4 regions of the Bradyrhizobium sp. ISRA464 genome follow, and region 1 is predicted to be linked to each of the others. Evidence: predicted binding sites of a transcription regulator. Region 1 holds the regulator's gene; each other region holds the start of a gene.
The links. The regulator PhoB, encoded in region 1, activates phosphate uptake and scavenging genes when phosphate is short. The targets are predictions, from matches to a motif close to TGTCATNNANCTGTCAT.
Positions count from the first base shown of each region.

Region 1 (7,242 bases):
CCCAAGCCTGATGAGCTCAAGTATTCGCGACAACTCACAGCAGCAGTTACTGCTCCCGGCGCGAGGCCGGGACGACAGCATTAAATGCGCGCTATGCGACCGCGTTAAAACACCAGGCCAAAATGCCCTTCTGCGCATGCAGGCGATTTTCCGCCTCGTCGAACACGACGGACTGCGGGCCGTCGATCACCTCGTCGGTGACCTCCTCGCCGCGATGCGCGGGCAGGCAGTGCATGAACAGCGCGTCGGGCTTGGCCAGCGACATCAGCTTTTCATTGACCTGGTAGGGCCTGAGCACGTTGTGGCGGTGCTCGCCCTCCTTGTCGCCCATCGACACCCAGGTGTCGGTGACGACGCAATCGGCGCCGCGGACCGCGGCTTCCGGATCGGTGCCGAGCACGATCGACGCGCCGGTGGTCTTGATCCAGTCGCGCATCGCCTTCTTCGGCGCGAGCTCCGGCGGGGTCGCCACGTTGAGATTGAACTTGAAGCGCTCGGCGGCATGCGCCCAGGAGGCCAGCACGTTGTTGTCGTCGCCGGTCCAGGCCACCGTCTTGCCCTCGATCGACCCGCGATTTTCCTCGAAGGTCATCAGGTCGGCCATCACCTGGCACGGATGCGAGCGACGCGTCAGCCCGTTGATCACGGGAACGGTGGCGTGCGCTGCAAGCTCCAGCAGCGCATCGTGGTTGAGGATGCGGATCATGATCGCGTCGACATAGCGCGACAGCACGCGCGCGGTGTCGGCGATGGTCTCGCCGCGGCCGAGCTGCATCTCGGCGCCGGTCAGCATGATCGATTCACCGCCGAGCTGGCGCATGCCGACGTCGAACGACACCCGCGTGCGGGTCGACGGGCGCTCGAAGATCATCGCGAGCGTCTTGCCTTCGAGCGGCTTCCTGCCCTTCTCGTGGGCCTTCAGCTTCGCCTTCATGGCGGCGCCGGCCGAGAGCATGTTGCGCAGCTCGGCGAGCGGCAATTCGTTAATGTCGAGGAAGTGGCGGACAGGCTTGCTCATCATCCTGCCGCCTTCTTCGGCTGTGCGGTCGCCAGCGCGGCACAGGCGCGCTCAAGGCTTCCGATCGCCTGGTCGATTTCGGCCTCGGTGACGATCAGGGGCGCCAGGAACCGGACGACGTTGTCGCCGGCGCCGACGGTGAGCAGCTTCTGCTCACGCAGCGCGGTGACGAGATCGCCCGAGGGCACCACGGCCTTGACGCCGATCAACAGGCCTTCGCCGCGCACGTCCGAAATCACGCCGGGATAGCGGTCGACGGCCGAGGCGAGCTTCTGCTTGAGCAGCAACGACATCTTCTGCACGTGATCGAAGAAGCCAGGCTTGAGCATGACGTCGAGCACGGCATTGGCCGCCGCCACCGCCAGCGGATTGCCGCCGAAGGTCGAGCCGTGCGAACCCGGCGCCATGCCAGCCGCGGCCTTTGCGCTCGCCAGCACGGCGCCGATTGGGAAGCCGCCGCCGAGCGCCTTCGCAAGCGACATCACGTCGGGCGTCACGCCGACGCGCTTGTAGGCGAACAGTTCGCCGGTGCGGCCCATGCCGGTCTGCACCTCGTCGAACGCAAGCAACAGGCCGTGCTCGTCGCAGAGCTGGCGCAACGCCTTGAAGAAGGCTTGCGGCGCCGAACGCACGCCGCCCTCGCCCTGCACCGGCTCGATCAGGATGCCGGCGGTGTGCGGCCCGATCGCCTTCTTCACCGCCTCGATGTCGCCGTGCGGAACCTGGTCGAAACCATCCATCGGCGGGCCGAAGCCCTCGAGATATTTGGCGGAACCGGTGGCGGCCAGCGTTCCGAGCGTGCGGCCATGGAACGCGCCCTCGAAGGTGATGATGCGGTAGCGCTCGGGATGCCCCTTGGAGAAGTGATAGTGGCGGACCAGCTTGATCACGCCTTCCATCGCTTCCGCGCCGGAATTGCAGAAGAACACGTAGTCGGCAAAGCTCTGCTCGCACAGCCGCGCGGCGAGCACCTCGCCGTCCGGGCTCTTGAACAGGTTCGACATGTGCCAGAGCTTGGTCGCCTGTTCCTGCAGCGCCTTGACCAGATGCGGATGCGCGTGCCCGAGCGCGTTGACCGCGACACCCGACGTGAAATCGAGGTAGCGGTCGCCGTTGGTTGCGATGAGCCAGGCGCCCTCGCCGCGTTCGAAGCCGAGATCGACCCTGGCGAAGACGGGAAGCAGATGCGACGTGGCGCTATTGGTCATGGCAATCACTGACGGGTTTGAGGCCGACAATTGCCGCGTGCCTTGACGCCAGCGCAGCAACGGCCAGCTTCGGAAAACAAAACGTGCCGCCTTTTCGGGCGGCACGTGGCGAACATTGTATGCTGCGGGCAGTCGCTGTCAATCGCCACGAAGTGACCTTCCTGCAATGCGAAACGCGCGCGATCCGGTGCATTCCGGTGAGGTGGAAAAGCCTCATTGCAATGCATAAGTGTGGGAACATGTGGACGCGTTGCCGCGGACTCTTGCGCCAGAGTCACGCCATATTGTAGCGTTTGGCCTGTCGGATACGACATCTCGTGCGGCAGTATTGGACCCTCTAAGTAGCTTTCGTTCTGCGTACACGTTCGGGCGCGAAACCGCGTCCGGCGAGGGCTAAGGGATTCTGACCGCAGGGATATTTGTCAGATTTGGCTCGCAGCGCCGCTCCAATGTCTGGCCGGCGCAAGGCGAAGGGAAGAATGCGATGACGGTATTGACCTGGTCCGATGATCGCGTCGAGCAGCTGAAGAAGCTCTGGGAGGCGGGCCTGTCGGCCAGCCAGATTGCGGCGGAACTCGGCAATGTGACGCGAAACGCCGTGATCGGCAAAGTGCATCGGCTTGGCCTGTCCGGCCGTGCCAAGGCCCCCTCCACGGCTGCCCCGCGGCAGCGCAAGGCCCGTCCCGCCCAACACATGATGCGGGTGGCGCGCCCGGTCTCGCGCGGCAACACCGCGCTCGCGCACGCCTTCGAGGTCGAGCTGGAGCCGGATCCGGTCGCCTATGACAATGTGGTGCCGATGAGCCAGCGGCTGTCGCTGCTCGAGCTGAGCGAGGCCACGTGTCACTGGCCGGTCGGCGACCCCTCGAGCCCCGAATTCTTCTTCTGCGGCGGCAAGGCGCTCACCGGCCTGCCCTATTGCGCGCATCACTCGCGTGTCGCCTACCAGCCGGCCGCCGATCGGCGCCGCCCGGCCAACAAACCGCCGACACGGTAAACACAGCTCATAAAACGAAATCCCCGCGCAAGCGGGGATTTTTTATGCCTGCAGAGTCTGGTGATGTGTCCCGGCAGGCGCCGCGACGACACTCACGCTTACTGCTGCGGCTCGGCCTTGGCGAAGCGGTCGTCCAGCGCATAGCCGGCGCCGCGCACGGTGCGGATCGGATCCTGCTCGCGGCCGGGATTGAGCAGCTTGCGCAGCCGGCCGATATGCACGTCGACGGTCCGCTCGTCGATATAGATGTCGCGGCCCCAGACGCTGTCGAGCAGCTGCTCGCGGCTGAACACGCGGCCGGGATGCTCGAGGAAGAACTCGAGCAGGCGATACTCGGTCGGCCCGAGATCGATCGGACGGCCCGAGCGCGCCACGCGGCGCTTCTCGCGGTCGAGTTCGATGTCGCCATAGGTCAGCACGGTCGCGAGCCGCTCGGGGCTCGCGCGGCGCAACAGGCCCTTCACGCGCGCCAGCAGCTCCGGCACCGAGAACGGCTTGACGATGTAATCGTCGGCGCCGGTGGCGAGACCGCGCACCCGCTCGCTCTCCTCGCCGCGCGCGGTCAGCATGATGATCGGAAGCTGCTTGGTCTCGGGGCGCGCGCGCAGGCGGCGGCACAATTCGATGCCGGAAAGGCCCGGCAGCATCCAGTCAAGCACCACGAGATCGGGAATACGCTCCTTCAGCCTTGTGTCGGCATCGTCGCCGCGCCCGACCGTTTCGACGTCGTAGCCTTCCGCGTCGAGGTTGTAGCGCAACAACGTCGTCAGCGCTTCCTCGTCTTCGACTACCAGAATGCGTGCGCTCATCGGTCTATGTTCTTTCTCTGTGTTGATCCGTTGCCCGGACGCGAACCAAGCACCTCAGCTAGCCGTTGCCCGGCACCGTCGTGGCAAAGGTGGTCATGTCGCCCTTCGGTCGCTTGTCGGTGATCTGCTGGCCTTCGATCATGTAGAACACGGTTTCGGCGATATTGGTGGCGTGGTCGCCGATGCGTTCGATGTTCTTGGCACAGAACATCAGATGGATGCAGAACGAGATGTTGCGCGGGTCCTCCATCATGTAGGTGAGCAGTTCGCGGAACAGCGAGGTGCAGATCGCGTCGACCTCCTCGTCGCCTTTCCAGACGGTCATCGCAGCCGGCAGGTCGTGTGCGGCGTAGGCGTCGAGCACCGACTTGACCTGCGACAGCACGAGGTCGGTCATGTGCTCGAGGCCGCGGATCAGCTTCAGCGGCTGGAAATCGCTCTCCAGCGCCGCGACGCGCTTGCCCATGTTCTTGGCGAGGTCACCGATCCGCTCGAGATCCGTGGCCACCCGCATCGCGCCGACGATCTCGCGCAGGTCGATCGCCATCGGCTGGCGGCGCGCGATCGTCAGCACCGCGCGCTCCTCGATGATGCGCTGCAGACCGTCGATCTCGACGTCGGCGGCGACGACGCGCTTGCCGAGCGCGACGTCGCGGCGGATCAGCGCGTCGACGGACTCGGTGATCATGCGCTCGGCGAGGCCGCCCATCTCGGCGACCAGGCGGGTGAGTTCCTGCAGATCGCTGTCGAATGCCTTGGCGGTATGTTCAGAAGCCATCGCGTGTCTCCTCAGCCGAACCGGCCGGTGATGTAGTCCTGGGTGCGTCGATCGCTCGGCGAGGTGAAGATCTTGTTGGTGTCGTCGAACTCGATCAGTTCGCCAAGATACATGAAGGCGGTCTTGTCGGACACGCGCGCCGCCTGCTGCATGTTGTGGGTGACGATCGCGATCGTGTAGTCCTCGGACAATTCCTGGATCAGCTCCTCGACCTTGGCGGTCGAGATCGGGTCGAGCGCCGAGCACGGCTCGTCGAACAGGATCACCTCGGGCCGCACCGCGACCGTGCGGGCGATGCACAGGCGCTGCTGCTGTCCGCCCGAGAGCGAGAGGCCCGAAGCGTTCAGCTTGTCCTTGACCTCGTTCCACAGCGCACCGCCGCGCAGCGCCTTCTCGACGCGGTCGTCCATCTCGGACTTCGAGATCTTCTCGTAGAGACGGATGCCGAAGGCGATGTTCTCGTAGATCGTCATCGGGAACGGCGTCGGTTTCTGGAACACCATGCCGACCCGCGCGCGCAACAGGTTGAGGTCGAGCTTGGGGTCGAGGATGTTGGTCTGGTCCAGCATCAACTGGCCGACGGCACGCTGGCCCGGATAGAGGTCATACATCCGGTTGAAGATGCGCAGCAGCGTCGACTTGCCACAGCCCGACGGACCGATGAACGCCGTGACGCGGTTGGTGCCCAGCGTCAGGTTGATGTTCTTCAGCGCGTGGTGCTCGCCGTAATAGAAGTTGAGGTTGCGCACCGTGACTTTCGGCGGTGCCTCCGGAAGCGGCACCTGGGGAACGTGGCTCGCGACAGTCGTCGAAACGGAAAGCTCGGTCATTTTGCGGCCCTTTCGGCACCGAGGATACGCGCGCCAATGTTGAGCGCGAGCACGGTGATGGTGATGAGCAATGCACCGCTCCACGCCAACTCCTTCCAGTAGGCGTAGGGGCTTTGCACGAAGTTGTTGATGGTCACCGGCAGGTTGGCCATCGTGCTGGTCAGGCTCAGGCTGAAGAACTGGTTCGACAGCGCGGTGAACAGCAGCGGCGCGGTTTCGCCGGCGACGCGGGCGGTGGCCAGCAGCACGCCGGTGATCAGACCCGATCGGGCGGCACGATAGGCGATCCGCTTGATCACCAGCGAGCGCGGCAGGCCGAGCGCGGAAGCCGCCTCACGCAGCGGGTTGGGCACCAGCAGCAGCATGTCCTCGGTGGTGCGCAGCACGACCGGGATCACGATCACGGCGAGCGCCAGCGCGCCGGCGATCGCCGAGAAGCCGCGCATCGGCACCACCACGGCGCCATAGATGAACAGGCCGATGATGATCGAGGGCGCGCTGAGCAGGATGTCGTTGATGAAGCGGATCACCGAGGTGAGCTTGTCATGCCGGCCGTATTCGGCAAGGTAGGTGCCGGCGAACAGGCCGAGCGGCGCGCCGATGCCGACCCCGATCACCGTCATGATGATCGAGCCGACGATGGCGTTGAGCAGGCCGCCCTCGGTCGAGCCCGGCGGCGGCGTGTTCTGGGTGAAGAGCTGCACGCTCAGGCCCGCGACGCCGTTGTAGAGCAGCGTGAACAGGATCAGCGCCAGCCAGGTGACGCCGAACAGCGCGGCGCCGATGCACAAGGCGCGGACGACGATGTCACTGCGGCGGCGTGATTTGTAGATCGGGTTCATGGCGTCACTTCCCCGCTTTCTTTTCCAGCCGCAGCAGCATCAGCCGCGCTCCGGCCAGCACGAAGAAGGTCAGCACGAACAGGAGCAGGCCGAGCAGGATCAGGCCGGACTGGTGCAGGCCGTCGCTCTCGGCGAATTCGGAGGCGATCGCCGCCGAGATCGTGGTGCCCGGCGCGAAGATCGACGAGGAGATGCGGAACGAGTTGCCGATGATGAAGGTCACCGCCATGGTTTCGCCGAGCGCGCGGCCGAGTGCCAGCATGATGCCGCCGATCACGCCGACCCTGGTGTAGGGGATCACGACGCTGCGGACGACCTCCCAGGTGGTGCAGCCCATGCCGTAGGCGGCTTCCTTCAGCACCGCCGGCACGGTCTTGAACACGTCGACCGAGATCGCGGTGATGAACGGCAGCACCATGATCGCGAGGATCAGCGAGGCGTTGAACAGGCTGAGATAGGACGGCGGACCGGCGAAGATGCTGCCGAGCACCGGCACGCCGTCGAAGATCCTGATCATGAACGGCTGGAACGTGTTGGCCAGGAACGGGCCGAGCACGAAGAAGCCCCACATGCCGTAGATGATCGAGGGGATGCCGGCGAGCAGCTCGATCGCGATGCCGATCGGGCGGCGCAGCCATTGCGGGCACAACTCGGTCAGGAACACAGCAATGCCGAGCCCGACCGGAATTGCGATCAGCATCGCAATGATCGAGGTCAGCATGGTGCCGTAAACCGGCCCGAGCGCGCCGAGCACCGGCGG
Region 1 is NZ_CP094526.1:929,431-936,672, reverse strand. Features, by position in the region: gene argF (ornithine carbamoyltransferase) at 92-1,018, opposite strand; gene MTX19_RS04345 (aspartate aminotransferase family protein) at 1,018-2,226, opposite strand; gene MTX19_RS04340 (GcrA family cell cycle regulator) at 2,711-3,223, shown strand; gene phoB (phosphate regulon transcriptional regulator PhoB) at 3,322-4,032, opposite strand; gene phoU (phosphate signaling complex protein PhoU) at 4,091-4,810, opposite strand; gene pstB (phosphate ABC transporter ATP-binding protein PstB) at 4,822-5,640, opposite strand; gene pstA (phosphate ABC transporter permease PstA) at 5,637-6,482, opposite strand; gene pstC (phosphate ABC transporter permease subunit PstC) at 6,487-7,242, opposite strand, start outside.

Region 2 (7,242 bases), 3.7 Mb from region 1:
GCATCCGTCAGGCGGACGCGGCGGACGATTTCCGGCGCGAAGCTCGGCACGCCGACGAAGGTCAGCTCCTCGCCCTCGGTCAGGGTGTCGCCGATCCGCAGCGTGCCGTGATTGGGAATGCCGACGACGTCGCCGGCAAAGGCCTCATCGGCCACCGAGCGGTCCTGGGCGAAGAAGAATTGCGGGCTCGACAGGCTCATGTTCTTGCCGGTGCGCACCAGCTTGGCCTTCATGCCCCGGCTGAGCTTGCCCGAGCACAGCCGGGCGAACGCGATGCGGTCGCGATGGTTCGGATCCATGTTGGCCTGGATCTTGAACACGAAGGCGCTCATGCGCGGCTCCGCCGCCTCGACCTTGCGCAGATCGGAATCCTGCGCCCTCGGCGCGGGCGCGAATTTGCCGAGGCCTTCCAGCAGGTCGCCGACGCCGAAATTGCGCAGCGCGCTGCCGAAATACACCGGCGTCAGATGGCCCTCGCGAAACGCCTCGAGCTCGAACGGCTTGCAGGCCTCCGACACCAATTCGAGCTCGTCCTTGACCCCGGCGACATCGAGATTGGGATTGCGCGCGCCGAGATCGGCGATGTCGATCTGCTCGGCCTGCCCGGTCTTGGCGCCGCCGCCTTCGAGCAACCGCACGCCGCCATTGACGACGTCATAGGTACCGAGGAAGTCGCGGCCGCGGCCGACCGGCCAGGTCATCGGCGTGGTGTCGAGCGCCAGCGTCTTCTCGATCTCGTCCAAAAGCTCAAAGGTGTCGCGGCTCTCGCGGTCCATCTTGTTGATGAAGGTGATGATCGGGATGTCGCGCAGGCGACAAACCTCGAACAGCTTGCGCGTGCGCGCCTCGATGCCCTTGGCGGCGTCGATCACCATGACCGCGGAATCGACCGCGGTCAGCGTGCGATAGGTGTCTTCCGAAAAGTCCTCGTGGCCCGGCGTGTCCAGCAAGTTGAACACGAGGTCGTTGAACTCGAAGGTCATCACCGAGGTGACGACCGAGATGCCGCGCTCGCGCTCGATCTTCATCCAGTCCGAGCGCGTGTTGCGCCGCTCGCCCTTGGCCTTGACCTGGCCGGCAAGGTTGATGGCGCCACCGAACAGCAGCAGCTTTTCGGTCAGCGTGGTCTTGCCGGCGTCCGGGTGCGAGATGATCGCAAAGGTGCGACGTCGGGCAACTTCATCGGCAAGCGACGACCGGAACGGCGATTCGGCTGTAAGGGCGGTATCGGACATAGCGGGGAGCGTTTGGCAGGGAAAACGGACGCAATCAAGGGCGATTTGTCGCAATGCGGAATGGTCACAGCAAGCCATATAGGTATGGGAAGGACGACCTTCACCTCACCACACCACCAGCGGGGACGACCCTGCCTTATCCGGAGGGTTCGTTATGGCCTGGACCATTCTCTTCACCGCTGGCCTGCTGGAGATCGGCTGGGCGATTGGGCTGAAATATACCGAAGGTTTCTCGCGGATCGTACCGTCGGCGCTGACGCTGGCGGCGATGGCCGGCAGCATCATCCTGCTCGGCGTCGCGCTCAAGAGCTTGCCGATCGGAACCGCCTATGCGGTCTGGACCGGGATCGGCGCGGTCGGAACCGCGGCGCTCGGTATCGTCCTGTTCGACGAACCGGCCACTGCGATGCGGCTTGCCAGCATCGGGTTGATCGTCGCCGGCATCGTCGGGCTCAAGCTCGTGACCTGATCGATCACCGCAGGATCAGCACCGCCCAATAGGTCAGCGCGGCAACCGCCGCGGATGCGGGAATCGTGATCACCCAGGCGTAGACGATCGAGCTCGCCACGTTCCAGCGCACGGCGGACAGCCGCCGTGCCGCACCGACGCCGACGATGGCGCCGGTGATGGTGTGCGTGGTCGAGACAGGAACCCCGAGATAGGTCGCCATGAACAGGGTCGCGGCGCCGCCGGTCTCGGCGCAGAAGCCCTGCATCGGCGTCAGCTTCGTGATGCGCAGGCCCATGGTGCGGACGATCCGCCAGCCGCCCATCAACGTGCCCAGCGCCATCGCGCTCTGGCAGGCCAGCACCACCCAGAAAGGGATGTGGAACGTTTCGCCGGTGTGCCCCTGCGAATAGAGCAGCACGGCGATGATGCCCATGGTCTTCTGCGCGTCATTTCCGCCATGGCCGAGCGAATAGAGCGAGGCCGAGGCGAATTGCAGGATGCGGAACGCGCGATCGACCGCAAATGGCGTCGAGCGTACCGAGAGCCAGGACACGATCGCGACCAGCACCAGTGCCAGCACGAAGCCGACCAAAGGCGACAGCACGATCGCAAGCAGCGTCTTGGAGAGCCCGCTCCACACCGCCGCCGAAATTCCCGCCTTCGCCATCCCGGCGCCGACCAGGCCGCCGATCAGTGCGTGCGAGCTCGACGATGGAATGCCGAGTCCCCAGGTGAACAGGTTCCAGACGATCGCGCCAACCAGCGCCGCGAAGATCACGGTGGCATCTACGACCGACGGCTCGATGATCCCGGTGCCGATGGTGTTGGCAACGTGCAGGCCAAACACCGTGAAGGCGACGAAATTGAAGAACGCCGCCCAGAACACCGCATATTGCGGCCGCAGCACGCGCGTCGAGACGATGGTAGCGATCGAATTGGCGGCGTCGTGCAGGCCGTTCAGGAAATCGAACAGCAGCGCGACCGCGATCAGGATGACGAGAACGGGAAGACCCAACGTGGCGTCCACGTGACTAGACCTGCTCGATCACGATGGAGTTGATCTCGTTGGCGACGTCATCGAAGCGGTCGGCCACCTTCTCGAGATGATCGTAGATCTCCGCACCGACGATGAAGTCCATCGTGTTGGCGTCGCGATGCTTCAGGAACAATTCCTTCAGGCCGATATCGTGGAGATCGTCGACCCGGCCCTCGAGCTTGGTCAGCTCCTCGGTGATCTGGGTCAGCATCACGACATTCTGCCCGATCGATTGCAGCAGAGGCAGCGCGCGGCCGACCAGATTGGCGCATTCGATGATCAGGCTGCCGATCTCGCGCATCGGCGGTTCGAACGATCGCACCTCGAACAGCACGACCGCCTTCGCGGTCTGCTGCATCTGGTCGACGGCATCGTCCATCGACGTGATCAGGCTTTTGATGTCGCCGCGGTCGAACGGTGTGATGAAGGTGCGGCGGACGGCGGTCAGGACCTCACGGGTGATGTTGTCCGCGTCGTTCTCGAACTGATTGACACGTTGGCAGAAGACGGGCGTCTCCTCCCCGCCCTTCAGCATGTCCTGCAGCGCCATCGCGCACTGCACGGAGGTCTGGGCGTGGCGGGCGAACAGGTCGAAAAACCGCTCTTCCTTGGGCAGAAAGGAGCGAAACCAGCGCAACATTGTTCAGTTCCATCGTTTTGGACGGCCATCGGAAGCCGTCACAAAACTGTCATAGAACATTTCGCGAGGAAAGCATCCGGGGGCGACCGCCCGAATGGGCGGTCATCCACCGCTATGTCGGCTCTCGAAAGGGCAGCTCGCCCCTGCCCTGAATTCTGGTTTAACGCGATTTCTTCGCGCGAAACCGGGGTCCACTCCGCTGGAAAACGCCTACAGCGAGCGCCGGAGGTAATGGGCGAGCTCGCCGACGAGACCGCGCCGGAACAGCAGCACGCAGGCCACGAAGATGACGCCCTGGATCACCGTCACCCACTGGCCGAAGCCGGCAAGATATTGCTGCATGGCGATGATCACGAAGGCGCCGACCACGGGTCCGAAAATCGTGCCGAGACCGCCGACCAGCGTCATCAGCACGATTTCACCGGACATCGACCAATGCACGTCGGTGAGCGAGGCGTTCTGCGCCACGAAGACCTTCAGCGAGCCGGCGAATCCCGCCAGCGTGCCCGACAGGATGAAGGCGAGCAGCTTGTACTGGTCGGTCTTGTAGCCCAGCGAAATCGCGCGTGGCTCGTTCTCGCGGATCGACTTCAGGACCTCGCCGAACGGCGAATTGATGGTCCGGTAGATCAGGAGGAAGCCGGCGAGGAATCCGACCAGCACGACGTAATAGAGCACCATCGGCTTGGAGAGGTCGAAGATCCCGAACAGGTGGCCCTGCGGAATGCCCTGGATGCCGTCTTCGCCGTGGGTGAACGGCGCCTGCAGATAGATGAAGTAGAGCAGCTGCGACAGCGCCAGCGTGATCATCGAGAAATAGATGCCCTGCCGGCGGATCGAAATGTAACCGGTGATGAGGCCGAGCAAGGCCGCAGCAGCCGTGCCGACCACGATGCCGAGCGCGGGCGGCAGCCCCCACACCTTCAGCGCATGCGCCGACACGTAGCCCGCGGTGCCAAGGAACATCGCGTGGCCGAACGACAGCAGGCCGCCATAGCCGATCAGAAGGTTGAAGGCGCAGGCGAGCAGCGCGAAGCACAGCGCCTGCATGACGAAGAAGGGATAGACCCCCGTCCACGGCACCACCGCCAGCAGCACCGCCATCACGGCGAACACAATCATTTCGTCGCGCATCGCGCGCGGCGTCACCGGAATCGTATCGTCGGTCAATGCTGACATATCAGGCCGCCCGTCCCGTCAGTCCCGTGGGTTTCACCAGCAGCACCAGCACCATCAGGACAAACACCACGGTGTTGGAGGCTTCGGGATAAAAATACTTGGTCAGTCCCTCGATCACGCCGAGCGCGAAGCCCGTGATGATCGATCCCATGATCGAGCCCATGCCGCCGATCACGACCACCGCGAACACCACGATGATCAGATCGGCGCCCATCAGCGGCCGGACCTGGTTGATCGGCGCCGATAGCACGCCGGCAAGCGCCGCGAGGCCGACGCCGAGCCCGTAGGTCAGCGTGATCATGCGCGGCACGTTGATGCCGAAGGCGCGCACCAGCGTCGGGTTTTCGGTGGCGGCGCGCAGGTAAGCGCCGAGCTGCGTCTTCTCGATCAGGAACCAGGTCGCCAGGCAAACCACAAGCGAGAACACGACGACCCAGCCACGATAGATCGGCAGGAACATGAAGCCGAGATTCATGCCGCCCCTGAGCTGATCCGGGATCGAATAAGGCAGACCGGACGAGCCGAAATAATTCTGGAACACACCCTGAATGATCAGCGCAATGCCGAAGGTCAGAAGCAGCCCGTAGAGATGGTCGAGCCCCGTCAGCCATTGCAGCATGGTGCGTTCGAGGATCATGCCGAAGATGCCGACCACGATCGGCGCGATGATCAGCGCCCACCAGTAGTTGATGCCGCCCAGGTTGAGCAGGAAATACGCCACGAAGGCGCCCATCATGTAGACCGCGCCGTGCGCGAAATTGATGATGTTGAGCATGCCGAAGATCACGGCGAGCCCCAGACTGAGCAACGCATAGAACGAGCCGTTGATCAGTCCCACCAGGAGCTGTGCGTATAAAGCCTGCATCGAATGAGCTTTCGCTTGGGTAGACAAAGCCCGCCGGTCACGCCGTGACCGGCGGGCACGATCGTTACTTCTTCAGCAATGGGCAGGTGCTTTTGTCGAGCGGGGTGAAAGCCTGGTTGCCCGGCACGGTGCCGACCAGCTTGTAGAAATCCCACGGCCCCTTGGACTCCGACGGCTTCTTCACCTCGAACAGATAGGCGCTGTGGGTGACACGGCCGTTGGGCTGGATCTCGCCCTTGCCGAACAGAGGATCGTCGGTCGGGATCGACTTCATCTTGGCGACCACCTTGACGCCGTCATGCGGATTGCCGCCGAGCGCTTCCAGCGCCTTGAAATAATGCATCAGGCCCGCATAGACGCCGGCCTGCACCATGGTCGGGGGAGCGCTGTTCTTCATCCGCTCCGAGAAGCGCTTGGAGAAGGCACGGGTCTGGTCGTTCAGATCCCAGTAGAACGTCTCGGTGAAGTTGAGGCCCTGCGCGGTCTCGAGCCCGATCGCCTTGACGTCGGTCAGGAACAGCAGGAGCGCGGCGAGCTTCTGGCCGCCCTTGACGATGCCGAACTCGGCGGCCTGCTTGATCGAGTTGGTGGTGTCGCCGCCGGCATTGGCAAGACCGATGATCTTGGCCTTGGAGGCTTGCGCCTGCAGAAGGAAGGAGGAGAAGTCCGCGGTGTTGAGCGGATGCTTGACGCCGCCGACCACCTTGCCGCCATTGGCGGTGACGACGGCGGTGGTGTCGCGTTCCAGCGCCGCGCCGAACGCATAGTCCGCGGTCAGGAAGAACCACGTGTCCCCGCCCGCCTTCACCAACGCCTGGCCGGTGGCGTGGGCGAGCATGTAGGTGTCGTAGGTCCAGTGCACCGTGTTCGGCGAGCACTGCGCGTTGGTCAGATCCGAGGTCGCGGCGCCCGAGTTGATGTAGACGCCGTTCTTTTCCTTCACGACGTTGTTGACCGCGAGCGCGACGCCGGAATTCGGCACGTCGACGACCACGTCGACCTTGTCGACGTCGAACCACTGCCGGGCGATGGTGGTGCCAATGTCGGGCTTGTTCTGGTGATCGCCGGAGATGAGATCGATGGTCCAGCCCTTGGCCTTCAGGCCGGAATCCTCGATCGCCATCTGCGCCGCCAGCGTCGAGCCGGGACCTGCGAGGTCGGCATAGAGGCCGGACTGATCGGACAGTGCGCCGATCTTGACCGTCTTGTCCATCTTGTCCTGGGCGGAGGCGACGCTCGCGGCGCTGAACACCATCGCGGTGCCGAGCAGAAGCGCTGAAATCGTATTCCTCATCCGGTATTCCCTCGTCCTAAATTTTCTGGTTCAGGCGATCTCAGACGCCAAGGTAAGTATGGAGCTTGTCCATGTTGGCCGACAGTTCCGAATTCGAGAATCCGTCGATCACCTTGCCGTGCTCGACGATGTAGTAGCGGTCGGCAACGGTCGAGGCGAAGCGGAAATTCTGTTCGACCAGAAGGATGGTGAATCCCTCCGACTTCAGGCGCGAAATGGTGCGGCCGATCTGCTGGATGATGACCGGCGCCAGCCCTTCGGTCGGCTCGTCCAGCATCAGGAAGCGCGCGCCGGTGCGCAGGATGCGCGCGATCGCCAGCATCTGCTGCTCGCCGCCCGAAAGCTTGGTGCCCTGGCTGGTGAGGCGCTCCTTCAGGTTCGGAAACAGCGTGAAGATCTGGTCGAGCGACAGGCCCCCGCTCCGCACCACCGGCGGCAGCATCAGGTTTTCGCGCACGTCGAGGCTCGAGAAGATGCCGCGCTCCTCAGGGCAGAACGCAATTCCCATCCGCGCGATCCTGTCGGACGTGGCGCGGATGATC
Region 2 is NZ_CP094526.1:4,677,819-4,685,060, forward strand. Features, by position in the region: gene MTX19_RS22060 (peptide chain release factor 3) at 1-1,235, opposite strand, end outside; gene sugE (quaternary ammonium compound efflux SMR transporter SugE) at 1,390-1,704, shown strand; gene MTX19_RS22070 (inorganic phosphate transporter) at 1,709-2,713, opposite strand; gene MTX19_RS22075 (DUF47 domain-containing protein) at 2,718-3,362, opposite strand; gene MTX19_RS22080 (branched-chain amino acid ABC transporter permease) at 3,573-4,541, opposite strand; gene MTX19_RS22085 (branched-chain amino acid ABC transporter permease) at 4,543-5,406, opposite strand; gene MTX19_RS22090 (ABC transporter substrate-binding protein) at 5,471-6,700, opposite strand; gene MTX19_RS22095 (ABC transporter ATP-binding protein) at 6,741-7,242, opposite strand, start outside.
Region 2: MTX19_RS22075 (DUF47 domain-containing protein) is a predicted target of PhoB. The motif match lies at 3,399-3,415, and genes of this name have one in related genera.

Region 3 (7,242 bases), 1.4 Mb from region 1:
TCTGACGTGCCGTTTCGGCGCAAAAGCCGCGGTCGATAACGCGTCGTTCTCGATTGCGCCGGGCAGCTTCGTCGGCGTGATCGGCCGCTCCGGTGCCGGCAAGTCGACGCTGCTGCGGATGATCAACCGCCTCGCCGCCCCGACCTCCGGCCGTATCCTGTTCGAAGGCACCGACGTCACCGCGCTGCGCGGCAAGGCGCTGCGGCAGTGGCGCGCGCGCTCGGCGATGATCTTTCAGCAATTCAATCTCGTCGGCAGGCTCGATGTTCTGACCAACGTGCTGATGGGGCGGCTTGCCGAAATCCCGTCGTGGCGCTCGCTGGCGCAGATGTGGCCGGAGCACGACCGGGCGCTTGCGATGTCCGCGCTCGAGCAGTTCGACATTGCGCAACTCGCCGCGCAGCGCGCCGACCAGCTCTCCGGCGGCCAGCAGCAGCGCGTCGCGATCGCCCGCGCGCTGGTGCAGGAACCCGACATCATCCTGGCCGACGAGCCGATCGCGTCGCTCGATCCGCGCAATACCAAGATCGTGATGGACGCGCTGCTGCGCATCAACAAGCATTTCGGCATCACCGTGCTCTGCAACCTGCATTCGCTCGATCTGGCGCGCACCTATTGCGACCGCCTGATCGGCATGGCGGCCGGCCGCGTGGTGTTCGACGGTCAACCATCGATGCTGACCGACCACATCGCCCGAGAGCTCTACGACCTCGAGGCCAATGACGTCATCGGCGCGGCGCCGTTGTCCGTGCCCGAGGGTACAAACGTTCCGGCGCTCGGCACCGCAGCTGCGGCCTGAGCGGCGCGCATTTTTCCGATCAGGATGGACGGGCATTTCGCCCGGCCAAACAGGCGTAACCACAACAAGGGGGTTTATCATGATCACTCGTCGTACCGTTTTGGCCGGCGCTGCCTCGCTGGCGTTCGCCGGCTCGGCTTCGGCCTCGGACTGGAAGACGAAATATCCGGAGATCACCTTCGCCGTGATCCCGGCCGAGAACGGTTCCGGCGTCACCGAGCGCTTCGGGCCGCTTATCAGCTACTTGTCGAAGGAGCTCGGCATCAAGGTGAACCTGCGCGTCGCCAACGACTACGCGGCCGTGATCGAGGGCCAGCGCGCCGGCAACATTCAGATCGGCTATTACGGTCCGGCATCGTTCTCGCGCGCCCTTCTCACCGGCGTCAAGACCGACGCCTTCGTGATCGACGTCAATGCCGACGGCTCCAAGGGCTACTATTCGGTGTTCTACGTGCTCGCCAAGAGCCCGTACCAGAAGGTCGAAGACCTCAAGGGCAAGAATCTCGGCCTGGTCGATCCCAACTCGACCTCCGGCAACAACATGCCGCGCTTCAAGCTGAACCAGATGGGCATCGATCCGGACAGCTTCTTCTCCAAGGTGATCTTCACCGGCAGCCACGAGAACGCCGTGCTGGCGCTCGCGCAGGGCACCGTCGACGTTGCCGCCAACTGGTGGAACGCCGACGACGACTCCAACCTCACTCGCATGCTCAACAAGAACATGGTGAAGTCGAGCGACGGCACGCCGTTGAAGAAGGAGGACTTCCGCATCATCTCGAAGTCCGACCTCATCATCAACTCGCCCTATGCCTATCTCCGCGACCTGCCCGACGACATGAAGGCCGCGATCAAGCAGGCGTTCCTGGATGCGGCGACGAAGGATCCGGAGGCCTTCAAGAAGCTGTCCGACGGCAAGAACCGTCCGTGGCAGCCGATCACCAACGCCGACTACGACAAGACCATCGAGCTGATCAAGTTCGTGGACAATCTGCGCAAGAAGGCGTCCTGATCGCGCACGCATTGAATTGGGCCGGGTTCCATGACCCGGCCCTTTCTCCGTCTAACTTCTCGAGCAGATGGGCCCCGCGTCGATGGCGACCGCCGTATCCATCCTTCCAGCCCAGCAACTGGCGGCGCTGAATGACGCCTATCGCAAGGCGGTCGCGCGCAAGCGGCTGAAGGCGACGCTGGCGATCGCCGTCTTTTGCGCGGCGCTTCTGATCGCAGCGCTCGGCGCGGAAGTGAATCTGCGCACGCTGTTCGCCTATTTCGGCAACTTCGTCAGCTATTTCGATCGCATCCTCACCCTCGATTCAGGTGGACGGGTCTGGACCAATCCGGCCGAGTGGTTCTGGGGCTGGAAGAAATGGTTGCGGTTGCTCGGCGAGACGCTCCTGATCAGCTATGTCGGCACGCTGATCGGCGCCGTGCTCGCCTTCGCGCTGAATTTCTTCGCCGCCCAGAACACCTCGCCGTCGCCATGGCTCCGCTTCACGGTGTGCCGCCTGCTGGAGTTCGCCCGCACGGTGCCCGGCATCGTGTTCGCGCTGATCTTCGTGATTGCCTTCGGCCTCGGACCGATGGCCGGCGTGCTGGCGATCGCGATTCACTCCACCGGCGCGCTCGGCAAATTGTTCGCCGAGATCGTCGAGAACGCGGACATGAAGCCGGTCGAAGGCATTCGCTCCACCGGCGCGAGCTGGCTGTCCTGCATGCGCTTCGCCGTGCTGCCCCAGGTCGCGGCGGGTTATGCCAGCTATGCGCTGCTGCGGTTCGAGATCAACGTCCGCGAGGCCTCGGTCATGGGCTTCGTCGGCGCCGGCGGCATCGGTCAGGAGCTCGTGGTCGCGATCCGCAAGTTCTATTATTCCGACGTCAGCGCCATCCTCGTGATGATCATCGTCACGGTCTTCATCATCGACATCTCGACCGGTTGGCTGCGCGGCCGGCTGTTCGGCAAGGAGACGCGCCGGTGAGCCAGCTGCCGAAGCCGGATACGGGCGAACTGCGGGCGAAATATCCCGATGTCTTCAACCGGCCCGCCTCGGCGCGGCTGGCGACGCCGGCGATGATCGTAGCTGCGCTCGCGATCTTCGTGTTCGGCCTGGTCGATCTCGATTTCTCGCCGACGAAACTGATTACCGGGATCGGTCAGCTCGGCTGGATCACCATGATGATGATCCCGCCGAATCCCGGCTCGTCGCTGCCGCTCTACATGCAGGCGCTCGGCGAGACGCTGTCGATTGCGCTGCTTGGCACCACGCTTGCGGCGTTGATGGCGCTGCCGGTCAGCCTGCTGGCGGCACGCAACATCATCCCGTCGAACCTGATCCGCTTTCCGGTGCGTCGCTTCCTGGATTCGATCCGCGGCGTCGATACGCTGATCTGGGCGCTGGTCTGGATCAACGTCGTTGGTCTCGGCCCGTTTGCCGGCGTGCTGGCGATCGCGGTGTCGGATTTCGGTGCGTTCGGAAAGCTGTTCTCCGAGGCGATCGAGGCGGCCGACCGCAAGCAGGTCGAGGGCATCAGGGCCTCCGGCGGCAATGCGCTGCATGAAATCCGCTTCGGCCTGTTGCCGCAGGTGCTGCCGGTCATCGCGGGGCAGGTGCTCTATTTCATCGAGTCCAACACTCGTTCGGCTACGATCATCGGCATCGTCGGCGCCGGCGGCATCGGCCTGCAGCTCGCCGAGCAGATCCGCGTGCTGGAGTGGCAGAAGGTGTCGTTCCTGATCCTGATGATCCTGATCGCGGTCGCCGCGATCGACTTCATCTCGAGCAGGTTGCGCTTCGCCATCATCGGGCAAAGGGCGGTGGCCTAGCAAGTCACCTCGCCCCGCTCTTGCGGGGAGAGGTCGGATTGCGAAGCAATCCGGGTGAGGGGAGCTCCCCGCACTCATATCTGTCCAGTTCGCGGCAGCAGCCCCTCACCCCGACCCTCCAAGAGCGAGCTTCGCTCGTCTCGACCCCGTAAGAACGGGGAGAGGGAGGGATACTCAACTGTTCTCCACCAGAAACTCCACGCGCTCGGCGGCGAAGCGAGAGCGCTTGGTGACCAGCGGTTTGTCAGCAGTGTCGACGTCGGTGGCATCGACGACGAGCACCGCGTGGCCCAGCGCGAGATTGAGCCGCACGGCATCGGTGGCATCGACGATCGCTCCGGTGATCCGGGTCAAGGAGCGCCGGTAGTCCCTGACGCCGTAATGCGCCAGCAGTTTCGTCATGGAGCGGACGTTGGCGAACACGTTGCCGGCATCGGGAAAGCGTTCGGCCGACAGCCAGGTGGTGGAGACGCAGATCGGCGTGCGGTCGGCGAGGCGGACCGACTCGATCCGGATCAGCGGGGCGCCGAGTTTCAGGCCCAGCTCGCGGGCGATCTCGCGGGTGGCGACGTCGCCGCGGGCCTCGATCAGCTGGCCGCGCGGCTCGTGTCCGCCGGCGCCGACGATCTCGGAAAATCGGGTGCGTGAGCGCAGGGGATAGGCGAGGCGCTGCGCTTCGACATAGGTGCCGCTGCCGCGCTCGGCGCGCACCAGGCCGCGTTCCGCCAGCGCCGCGAGCGCGCGCCGCACGGTGTGGCGGTTGACGCGATAGGTCTCCGCGATCTCCATCTCGCCGGGCAGCTTTTCGCCGGCGACGAAGCGGCCGTCAGCGATGCCGCGCTCGATGCCGTCGGCGACCTGCCGCCACAAGGCGACGCCGGAACTTTCCTGCATGCTCATGACGCCGTGATATCAGAAATCTTCAGTTTGTCACGAAACAGTCATGGCGCTTCGCTATCAAGTTGTCTATTAACGTAGACAACTTGAGTCAGGCAAGGTTGCTCATGAGTTCGGCCGGTCGGAACAGCAAAGAGGCGCAGCGCAAGGCCGCAATGGCGGTGCTGGCGCATTCCGGCGCCGCCGAGATCGCGGAGCGAATGCGGCAGATCGCGGTGCCGGCGCATGAAAATCTCCGCGAGCCCGAGAATGGCCTCGTGATGCTGCGCGGCCGGGTCGGCGGCGACGGCGCGCCGTTCAATCTCGGCGAGGCGACGGTGTCGCGCGCCGCAGTGCGGCTTGCGACCGGCGAGGTGGGCTTCGGCTACACGCTCGGCCGCGATGCACAAAAGGCGCAGATGATCGCGCTGTGTGACGCTATGGTGCAATCGGCGGAGTTGTCCGGCGAGGTGGAGGCGAAGGTGATCGCGCCGCTGCGTGCGGCGGTCGACGCTGAACGCAGCCGCAAGGCCGCCGAGACCGCGGCGACGCGGGTCGATTTCTACACCATGGTGCGCGGCGAAGGATGATACGATGACGACGGTTGCCGAATTGCCCGCAGATTTTTCCGACAAGGTGTTGTCGGCGCAGTCGACGTTCCGCTCGGTAATGGACGCAATGGCGCGCCCGGGCAGCGTCCAGCGCGTCGCGGCGCAGGCGGGGACGCCCGCCGGCATGATGCGCGGCACGGCTGCGATTGCGCTGACGCTGTTCGATCACGACACGCCGATTTGGCTCGATGGCGCGATGTCGGCGACGCCGGATGTCGCGAGATGGCTGAAGTTTCACACCAGCGCGCCGGTGATTGCGGATTCTACGGTCGCCAGTTTCGCGCTGATCGGCGATGCGGCGAGCCTGCCGGCGCTCGATCGCTTCGCGTTCGGCAGCAGCGAATATCCGGATCGCTCGACCGCGCTGATCCTGCAGGTGGACAGCCTGACGCAGGGGCCGGCCTTTGAGCTGAAGGGGCCGGGCATCGACGGCACGGCGCTGCTGCAGGCGATGATCCAGCCGCGCGACCTGTTCGGACGGCTCGCGATCAACGAAACTCTGTTCCCGCGCGGCATCGACGTCGTGCTGGTCCATGACGATGCCATTGTCGCGATCCCCCGCACCACGCGGTTGGTCGCAAGCGGAGTGTAAGCGATGTATGTAGCCGTCAAGGGAGGTGAACGCGCCATCGAGAACGCCCACCGCCTGCTCGCGCATGAACGGCGTGGCGACCGCGATGTGCCGGAGGTATCGCTGGCGCAGATCGCCGAACAGCTCTCGCTCGGCGTCGATCGCGTCATGACCGAAGGCTCGCTCTACGATCGTGAGCTCGCGGCGCTGGCGATCAAGCAGGCGCGCGGCGACATGATCGAGGCGATCTTCCTGGTCCGCGCGTTCCGTGCCACGCTGCCGCGCTTCGGCGCGACCGAGCCGGTGAATACCGACGAGATGCAGGTGCGGCGTCGCATCTCCTCGACCTTCAAGGACATTCCGGGCGGCCAGATCCTGGGGCCGACCTTCGACTACACCCATCGCCTGCTCGATCCGCAGCTTGCCGAGGGTTTCGTGCCGGAGCAGCCGCTGACGGCGGAGGCGTCGCAGGCCGCGACGCCGCGCGTGACCGACATTCTCGGCCGTGACGGCCTGATCGAAGGCTCGCCGCAGGCGGATGCCGATGCACCGGTCGGCGACCTCACGCGCGAGCCGCTGAACTTTCCGGCCGACCGCGACCTGCGGCTGCAGAACCTGGCGCGTGGCGACGAAGGTTTCCTGCTTGCGCTCGGCTATTCGACGCAGCGCGGCTATGGCCGCAACCACCCCTTCGCCGGGGAGATCCGCTTCGGCGATGTCGAGGTCGAGTTCTTCGCCGAGGATGCCGGCTTCGCGGTGCCGCTCGGTTCGATCGAACTGACCGAGTGCCAGATGGTCAACCAGTTCAAGGGCTCGGCGACCGAAGCGCCGTGCTTTACCCGCGGCTATGGCCTGGCCTTCGGGCAGAGCGAGCGCAAGACCATGTCGATGGCGCTGGTCGATCGCGCTCTTCGCGCGCGCGAGCTCGACGAGGAGGCGACCTCGCCGGCGCAGGACGAGGAGTTCGTGATGTCGCACTCCGACAATGTGCAGGCGACCGGCTTCGTCGAGCATCTGAAGCTGCCGCATTACGTCGACTTCCAGTCCGAGCTTGGCCTGTTGCGCAAGCTGCGGCAGGAATTCGCCGAGGCGAACGAGGCTCCCGAAATGCAGGAGGCCGCGGAATGAACGCGCCGACTTACAACTTCGCCTATCTCGACGAGCAGACCAAACGGATGATCCGCCGTGCGATCCTGAAGGCGATCGCGATTCCCGGCTATCAGGTGCCGTTCGCGAGCCGCGAGATGCCGATGCCCTATGGCTGGGGCACCGGCGGCGTGCAGGTCACCGCGGCGATCCTCGGCCCGAACGACGTGCTGAAGGTGATCGACCAGGGCTCGGACGACACCACCAATGCGATCTCGATTCGCAAGTTCTTCGGCAAGACCGCGGGTGTGGCGACCACGACCTCGACCACGGATGCGACCGTGATCCAGACCCGGCATCGCATTCCGGAGGCGCCGCTGCATGCGGGCCAGGTGCTGGTCTACCAGGTGCCGATCCCGGAGCCCTTGCGCTTCCTCGAGCCGCGCGAGACCGAGACGCGGCGCATGCACGCGCTCGC
Region 3 is NZ_CP094526.1:2,367,281-2,374,522, forward strand. Features, by position in the region: gene phnC (phosphonate ABC transporter ATP-binding protein) at 1-799, shown strand, start outside; gene phnD (phosphonate ABC transporter substrate-binding protein) at 879-1,808, shown strand; gene phnE (phosphonate ABC transporter, permease protein PhnE) at 1,891-2,775, shown strand; gene phnE (phosphonate ABC transporter, permease protein PhnE) at 2,772-3,620, shown strand; gene phnF (phosphonate metabolism transcriptional regulator PhnF) at 3,795-4,520, opposite strand; gene phnG (phosphonate C-P lyase system protein PhnG) at 4,625-5,086, shown strand; gene phnH (phosphonate C-P lyase system protein PhnH) at 5,091-5,699, shown strand; gene MTX19_RS11105 (carbon-phosphorus lyase complex subunit PhnI) at 5,703-6,806, shown strand; gene MTX19_RS11110 (alpha-D-ribose 1-methylphosphonate 5-phosphate C-P-lyase PhnJ) at 6,803-7,242, shown strand, end outside.
Region 3: phnF (phosphonate metabolism transcriptional regulator PhnF) is a predicted target of PhoB. The motif match lies at 4,549-4,565, and genes of this name have one in related genera.

Region 4 (7,242 bases), 1.7 Mb from region 1:
GTGCGCAGCAGCCGCTCGCCGGCCAGCGTCGGCGCGACACTGCGGGTGGTGCGGCTCAACAGCCGCACCCCGAGCCGCTCCTCCAGCGCCCGCACGATCTGGCTCAATGCCGATTGCGAGAGGCCGAGCTTGGCGGCGGCGCGCGTAAAGCTCCGCTCCCGCGCCACCGCAAGGAAGATCAGCAGGTCGCTCGCATTGTCCCGGTCCATTGATTAGCGAGCCTCATGAATGCATGCAGTTTTCATCATCTAATCCGCGAGGGGCGGAAGCGCTAGCTTCGGCGCAGCACAGAATTCAGCCACCCCCGCCCATGTCCGTTACGACGTCAGATATGCGAGGCGCCATACCCTCGGTCGCCGCGACCCTGTTGCCGGTCATCGCCGTGATCTTCACGGGCTATCTGGTGATCGGCATCGCCATGCCGGTGCTGCCGCTGCATGTGCATCGGGACCTTGGATTCGGCACCTTCGTCGTCGGCCTCGTCGCCGGCAGCCAGTTCGCCGCCTCGCTGATCTCGCGTTTCACGGCCGGCCATCTTGCCGACACCACTGGCACCAAGCGCGTCGTGGCGAGCGGCCTGATCGCGGCTGCGGCCGCGGGATTGCTCTACGGCCTTTCACTCGAATTCGTCGAGATGCCCACATTGTCGCTCGCCGTGCTCCTGCTCGGGCGGGCGGTCCTGGGTGGCGCCGAAAGCTTCATGGTCGCGGGCGCCCTGACCTGGGGTCTGGCGCTCGCCGGTCCCGCGAACACTGGACGCGTGATGTCGTGGGTCGGCACCGCGATGTACGTCGCCTTTGCCGCCGGCGCGCCAGCCGGCAGCGCTCTCTTTGCGCGTCACGGCTTCGCCGCGATCGCGTTTACGACCATGCTGATTCCGCTCGCGACGCTCGCGCTGGTGGCGCCGCTACGCGGCGTCGCGCCGCAGCACCATGCACGGCCCGCGGTGACGAAGGTGCTCGGCGCAGTTGCCGTGCCCGGCCTCGGCCTTGCACTCTCATGTGTCGGCTTCGGCGCGATCACCACCTTCGTGGCGCTGTTGTTCGCGCACAACGGCTGGACCGCGGCATGGATCGCGCTGACGGCGGTCAGCACGGCCTTCATTGCCGGGCGGGTCGCCTTCGGCCACTGCCTGACCGCATCGGCGGACCGCGCGTCGCGCTGGTCTGCATCCTGATCGAGGCGGCCGGGCTCGCCGTGATCTGGCTCGCCGCGACACGGCTTGCGGTGTTCGGCGGCGCGGCGCTCGCCGGGCTCGGCTACTCGCTGGTCTATCCGGGCTTCGGCGTCGAGGCGATCCGCCGCGCGCCGCCGGAAAGCCGCGGCCTCGCCATGGGCGCCTACACCGCGTGCCTCGACCTTGCGCTCCGAATCACTGCGCCGCTGCTCGGGCTGATCGCCGGAGGCGCCGGGCTCAACGCCGTATTTCTCGCCAGCGCGTTGATCGTGCTGAGCGGGGCTTGCATCGCGCTGCGCCTGATGCGGCCGGCGGCGTCAGACACGCGAGCCTGACAGGAGATGACCGTGAAACGGATAGCCGCCGTGATCGGCGCCTTTTGCCTGATCGCTTCATACCCTGCGCTGGGGGAACAGCCACCACAAGGATCAAGACCCATGCCCAATATCGACGACATCCGGGCGGTCGCGCCCGCGCTGGAGAAATACCGCCAGGACGTCCTGCTCGGCGATCTCTGGAAGCGTCCGGGCCTGTCGCCGCGCGACCGCAGCCTGGTCACGCTCGCCGCGCTGATCGCGCGCAACCAGACGATCGAGCTTGCCTTCTACCTCGATCGCGCGCTCGACAATGGCGTGACGCCGGCCGAGATCTCCGAGGCCATCACCCATCTCGCCTTCTACACGGGATGGGCCAATGCGATGTCGGCGGTTGCCATTGCCAAGGACGTGTTCGCGGCGCGCGGGATCGGCACGAACCAGCTTCCCGCGGCGTCGGGCCCGCAGCTTGCGCTCGACGAGGCGGCCGAGGCGCAGCGCGCGACACGCGTTGCGCAGCAATCCGGCGACGCGGCGCCCGGCCTCGTGCAGTACACGGCCGATGTCCTGTTCCGCGATCTCTGGCTGCGGCCTGGGCTCGCGCCGCGCGACCGCAGCCTCGTCACCGTCAGCGCGCTGGTCGCGACCGGACAGGTCGCGCAGATCACCTATCACCTCAACCGCGCAATGGATAACGGCCTGACGAAGGCCGAGGCCGGCGAGCTGCTCACCCAGCTCGCCTTCTACGCCGGATGGCCGAACGCGTTCTCGGCGCTGCCGGTCGTCAAGGACGTGATCGCGCAACGGCCGCGATGACCTCGGTGTCGAGACGCGGCCTGCTCGCCGGCACTGGCGGGGCGCTTGCTGCGTTGACATCGCTGCGGCCGGCCGGCGGCGCCGTGCCAATTCAGACAACAGACCACAGGAGCAAGAGCATGCAGATCACCCGAATTGGATCGCAACCGTCCCGCAAGGGACCGGACGACTATTTCACCGGCACCGTCCGCGTCGACCCGCTGTTCCAGGCCCCCGAGCCGGCGCGCGTCGGCGGCGCCAGCGTGACGTTCGAGCCCGGCGCGCGCACCGCCTGGCACACTCATCCGCTCGGCCAGACCCTGATCGTCGCCGCCGGCTGCGGCTGGGTGCAGCGCGAGGGCGGGCCGATCGAGGAGATCAGGCCCGGCGACGTCGTCTGGTTTCCGCCCGGCGTCAAGCATTGGCACGGCGCGACGCCGACCACGGCCATGACGCACATCGCGATCCAGGAAACGCTCGACGGCAGGAATGTCGACTGGCTGGAAAAGGTCAGCGACGCGCAGTATCGCAGGTGATCGGGATGCGATAGGCCGAAGCCGTGCTCATGATGCGCAGGGTAGGCAAAGGCGCGCCAGCGCCGTGCCCTCCACCCGCGCAATTGTAGGCACGCTGCGCTTTGCTCACCCTACGATTACATCCTTAAAGCACCTTGCGCTGCGCCAGGTTCCGCATCAGCGCGCCGACGCCGAACGTCCAGTGCTCGCATTCGTCGCTGCCGCGCATGCGGTTGACCAGCTTGCCGAGCTGGGGCGCGGCGATGGTGACGATGTCGTCGCGCTTGTGGGTAAAACCCTGGCCGGGGGCATCGCGGTCCTTGACCGGCGCGAACATCGTGCCGAGGAACAGCGCGAAGCCATCAGGGTATTGATGCACGGGACCGATGGTCTGCGCGACGAGGTCGGTCGGGTCGCGGCTGATCTTGCTGATCGAGGAGTGACCCTCGAGCACGAAGCCGTCGGTCCCCGTCACGGTCAGGCCGACATCCATCCTGCGCACGTCATCCAGCGAGAAGGTCTGGTCGAACAGCCGCAGCAGCGGGCCGATCGCGCAGGAGGCGTTGTTGTCCTTCGCCTTCGACAGCAGCAGCGCCGAGCGGCCTTCGAAGTCGCGCAGATTGACGTCGTTGCCGAGCGCCGCGCCGACGATCCGGCCTGTGCTGGAGACGACGAGCACGACCTCCGGCTCCGGATTATTCCAGGTCGATTTCGGATGCAGCCCGGCATCCATGCCCGTGCCCACCGACGACAGCGTCGGAGCCTTGGTGAACACCTCGGCATCGGGGCCGATGCCGACCTCGAGATACTGGCTCCAGGCGTTCTGCTCGATCAGCACCTGCTTCAGCCTCATCGCCTCCGCCGAGCCCGGCTTCAACTTGGAGAGGTCGTCGCCGACGAGCCGCACCACCTCCTTGCGGATCGCCTCCGCCGACGACGGATTGCCGCGCGCCCGCTCCTCGATCACGCGCTCCAGCATCGAGATCGCGAAGGTGACGCCGGCCGCCTTCAGCACCTGCAGGTCGACCGGCGCGAGCAGCCAGGGCTTCTGCCTGTCGCGGTTATCGGGCGGCGTGTTGGCGAGGATCGCCGCAAAGTCGCCGATCCGCTCGCCTTTGGTGGCGCGCAATGCGGCGGCCGGATCCTGTTCCTCGCACAGCGCGCTGACCGTGGGAAACCGCGCGGTGACGTCGAACACGCCGTCATCGCGGACCGCCACCACGGCCGGACCGCCGGCCTGCGGCAGCCAGACCCGCCCCACCAGCGTGCCGCGGGTGCCGTCCTCCGGCAGGACATCTTTTGGCGTGAGTGAAATCATCGGTTTCTCCCTTTTTGATCTTGGCGCTTCCTAGCACAGCCATGGCTGCGATGTGAGGTGGTCGTCATCGCGATGTCACACGATGATAACACGCCCCGTCAATGCTCCCGCGCGATCCACCTGACATGGAAAGACGGATGTCATGACTGCCTCCGCCCTCGCCGAAGAAGCCTCGCACGATCAAGCCTTGAACGAGCAAGCCTTGCACGACGAAGCCTTGCGCGCGCGCATCCACCAGGAGATGGCCGACAATCTCGACGAGGAACTCGAGCTCGAGCTCGACGATACCAGGCTCGACGACCTCGACCACGAGGCGAGGTCCGGCGAACCGGCGCTCGACCGCAAGCTCTATTTCCGCGAACTGCTGCGGCTGCAGGGCGAGCTGGTCAAACTGCAGGACTGGGTGCATCACGAGAAGAAGAAGGTCGTCATCCTGTTCGAGGGGCGCGATTCCGCCGGCAAGGGCGGCGTCATCAAGCGCATCACCCAGCGGCTCAACCCGCGCGTCTGCCGCATCGCGGCGCTGCCGGCGCCGAGCGAGCGCGAGCGCACGCAATGGTACTTTCAGCGTTACGTCGCGCATCTGCCGGCCGGCGGCGAGATCGTGCTGTTCGACCGCAGCTGGTACAACCGCGTCGGCGTCGAGCGGGTGATGGGATTCTGCACCGAGGAGCAGTATCAGGAGTTCTTCAAATCGGTCCCCGAGTTCGAGCGCATGCTGATCCGCTCCGGCATCATTCTGCTGAAATACTGGTTCTCGATCACCGACGAAGAACAGCAGTTCCGTTTCACGATGCGGATCCAGGATCCGCTGAAGCAGTGGAAGCTGAGCCCGATGGACGTCGAGGCCCGCAGTCGCTGGGAGCAGTACACCAAGGCCAAGGAGACGATGCTGGAGCACACGCATCTGCCCGACTCGCCGTGGTGGATCGTCGACGCCGTCGACAAGAAGCGCGCCCGGCTCAACTGCATCTCGCATCTGCTGAGCCAGATCCCCTATCAGCAGGTCGCGCACGATCCCGTCGTGCTGCCGCCGCGGGTGCGCAACCCGGACTATCACCGCGGCCCGATCCCGCCGGAGATGTACGTGCCGGCGAGGTACTGATCTATCCACACGCAACCTACGCCCCCTCTCCCGCTTGCGGGGGAGGGTTGGGGTGGGGGTCTCACCGCGAGTCGTACTGTGGAGAGAGCCCCCACCCGCAACGCATCTATCGATGCGTTGCGACCTCCCCCGCAAGCGGGAGAGGTGAAGATCAAGACATAGGCAATGACGCCACCTCGCCTACTAATGGCGCAGGCGGGCACTATTGCTGCAACCATAGGCCGACGCTAGGCTTCCCCGATTTGGTGCAGGGAGGCCCACGTGACTCAATCCGACGACCTGAAGATTTCCGAAGACCGCCGCGACGCGCTGCGCTATGCGCTCGGGATCGGCAGCGGCGCCGCGCTCGCGGCCGCGCTGGCAACCCCGGCTTCGGCTGATACCCAAGCCGACAACACGCTCGACCGTATCAGAGCCAACAAGGTGCTGCGCATCGCCGTGCTGCCGGGCGAGCTGCCCTACTTCAACAAGGATCTCGCCACCGGCACCTGGTCCGGCTTCTCGATCGAGATGGCGAACGACCTCGCCAAGCTGCTCGACGTCAAGCTGGAATATGTCGAATCGACCTACGGCAACTCGATCCTCGATTTGCAGGCCAACAAGATCGATCTCGGCTTCGCGCTCAATCCGACACCGCAGCGCGCGCTGGTGGTCGATTTCACCAATTTGGTGTTTCCACATCCGTTCGGCGCGATGCTGAAGAAGGGCCTGGAGGCCAAGACCTGGGCCGACATCAACAAGCCCGAGGTCAAGATTGCCGTCGACGTCGGCTCGGCCAACGAGGCGGTGGCCCGGCGCTTTGCCCCCAACGCCACCATCAAGTCGCTGAAGTCGCGCGACGAGGTGATGCTGGAGATGTCGTCCGGCCGCGTCGATTGCGTCGTCAACGCGCTGGTGCTGGGCCTGACCGCGATCGCCAAGAATCCGAACCTCGGCACCTACAAGATCCTGCAGTCGCCCTCGGTGACGATCGCGAGCGGCACCGCGGTGCGCCGCGAGCCCGACAAGCGCTGGCGCGATTTCCTGTCGGTGTGGATCGACTACAACCGCGGCATCGGCCAGATGCGCGAATGGTTCGTCAAGGGCCTCGGCCTCGCCGGCGTCAAGCCGGAGGACGTGCCGGTCGAGTTGAATATTTGAGGTGGGCTTGCCGCAAGTGATCCCCCTCTCCCGCTTGCGGGGGAGGGTCGGGGTGGGGGTGCCGCCGCGCGCGACGCTCTTTGTGTGGGGAAAGCCCCCACCCGGATCGCACCTTCGATGCGATCCGACCTCCCCCGCAAGCGGGAGAGGTGAACCACCGATGTGGCGACTCTGTAGGATCGCTCACACCTTGTCATAGGTCAGCCCGCGCTCCAGCCGCCGTGCCAGCAGCGTCGAGGGGAACAGGATCGCGAAGTAGATCAGCGCCACGATCGTGTAGACCTCGAGCGGCCGGTAGGTGTCGGCGTTGATCAGGGTCGCGTTGTAGACGAGATCGGGCACCGCGATGATCGAGACCAGCGAGGTGTTCTTCAGCTGCGTCACCGACTGGTTGACATAGGGCGCCATCATCGGCTTCAGCGCCTGCGGCAGGATCACGAGCCGCATCAGCGGCCAGCCGCGGAAGCCGAGCGCCTTCGCCGCATCCCACTGCCCGACCGGCACGCTCTCGATGCTGCCGCGCACGATCTCGGCATAGAACGCGCCGCCATAGAGCGAGAGCACGCTCATCGCCGCGACATGCGCCGGGATGTTGACGCCGATCACGACCGGAAAGGCGTAATAGAACCAGATGATCTGCACCAGCAGCGGCGTGCAGCGGAACGCTTCGATATAGGCGATCAGGAGCCAGTCGATCACCGGGATCCGCCGCAGGCGCAGCATGCCGACGATCAGGCCGATCAGCGTTCCCAGGATGATGGTGCCGAGCGTGTAGGCGATGGTCCAGCCAAGCCCGAGCCAGAACAGATGGCTGTATTTGGCAAGGATGCCGAAATCCCAAACGTAGTTCATCCTGCCCCTCGATTGCCGGGAGTCCC
Region 4 is NZ_CP094526.1:2,610,717-2,617,958, reverse strand. Features, by position in the region: gene MTX19_RS12185 (LysR family transcriptional regulator) at 1-209, opposite strand, end outside; gene MTX19_RS12180 (MFS transporter) at 332-1,177, shown strand; gene MTX19_RS39215 (MFS transporter) at 1,069-1,512, shown strand; gene MTX19_RS12175 (carboxymuconolactone decarboxylase family protein) at 1,615-2,307, shown strand; gene MTX19_RS12170 (cupin domain-containing protein) at 2,427-2,822, shown strand; gene MTX19_RS12165 (fumarylacetoacetate hydrolase family protein) at 2,947-4,119, opposite strand; gene ppk2 (polyphosphate kinase 2) at 4,361-5,224, shown strand; gene MTX19_RS12155 (transporter substrate-binding domain-containing protein) at 5,486-6,364, shown strand; gene MTX19_RS12150 (amino acid ABC transporter permease) at 6,548-7,216, opposite strand.
Region 4: ppk2 (polyphosphate kinase 2) is a predicted target of PhoB. The motif match lies at 4,182-4,198, and genes of this name have one in related genera.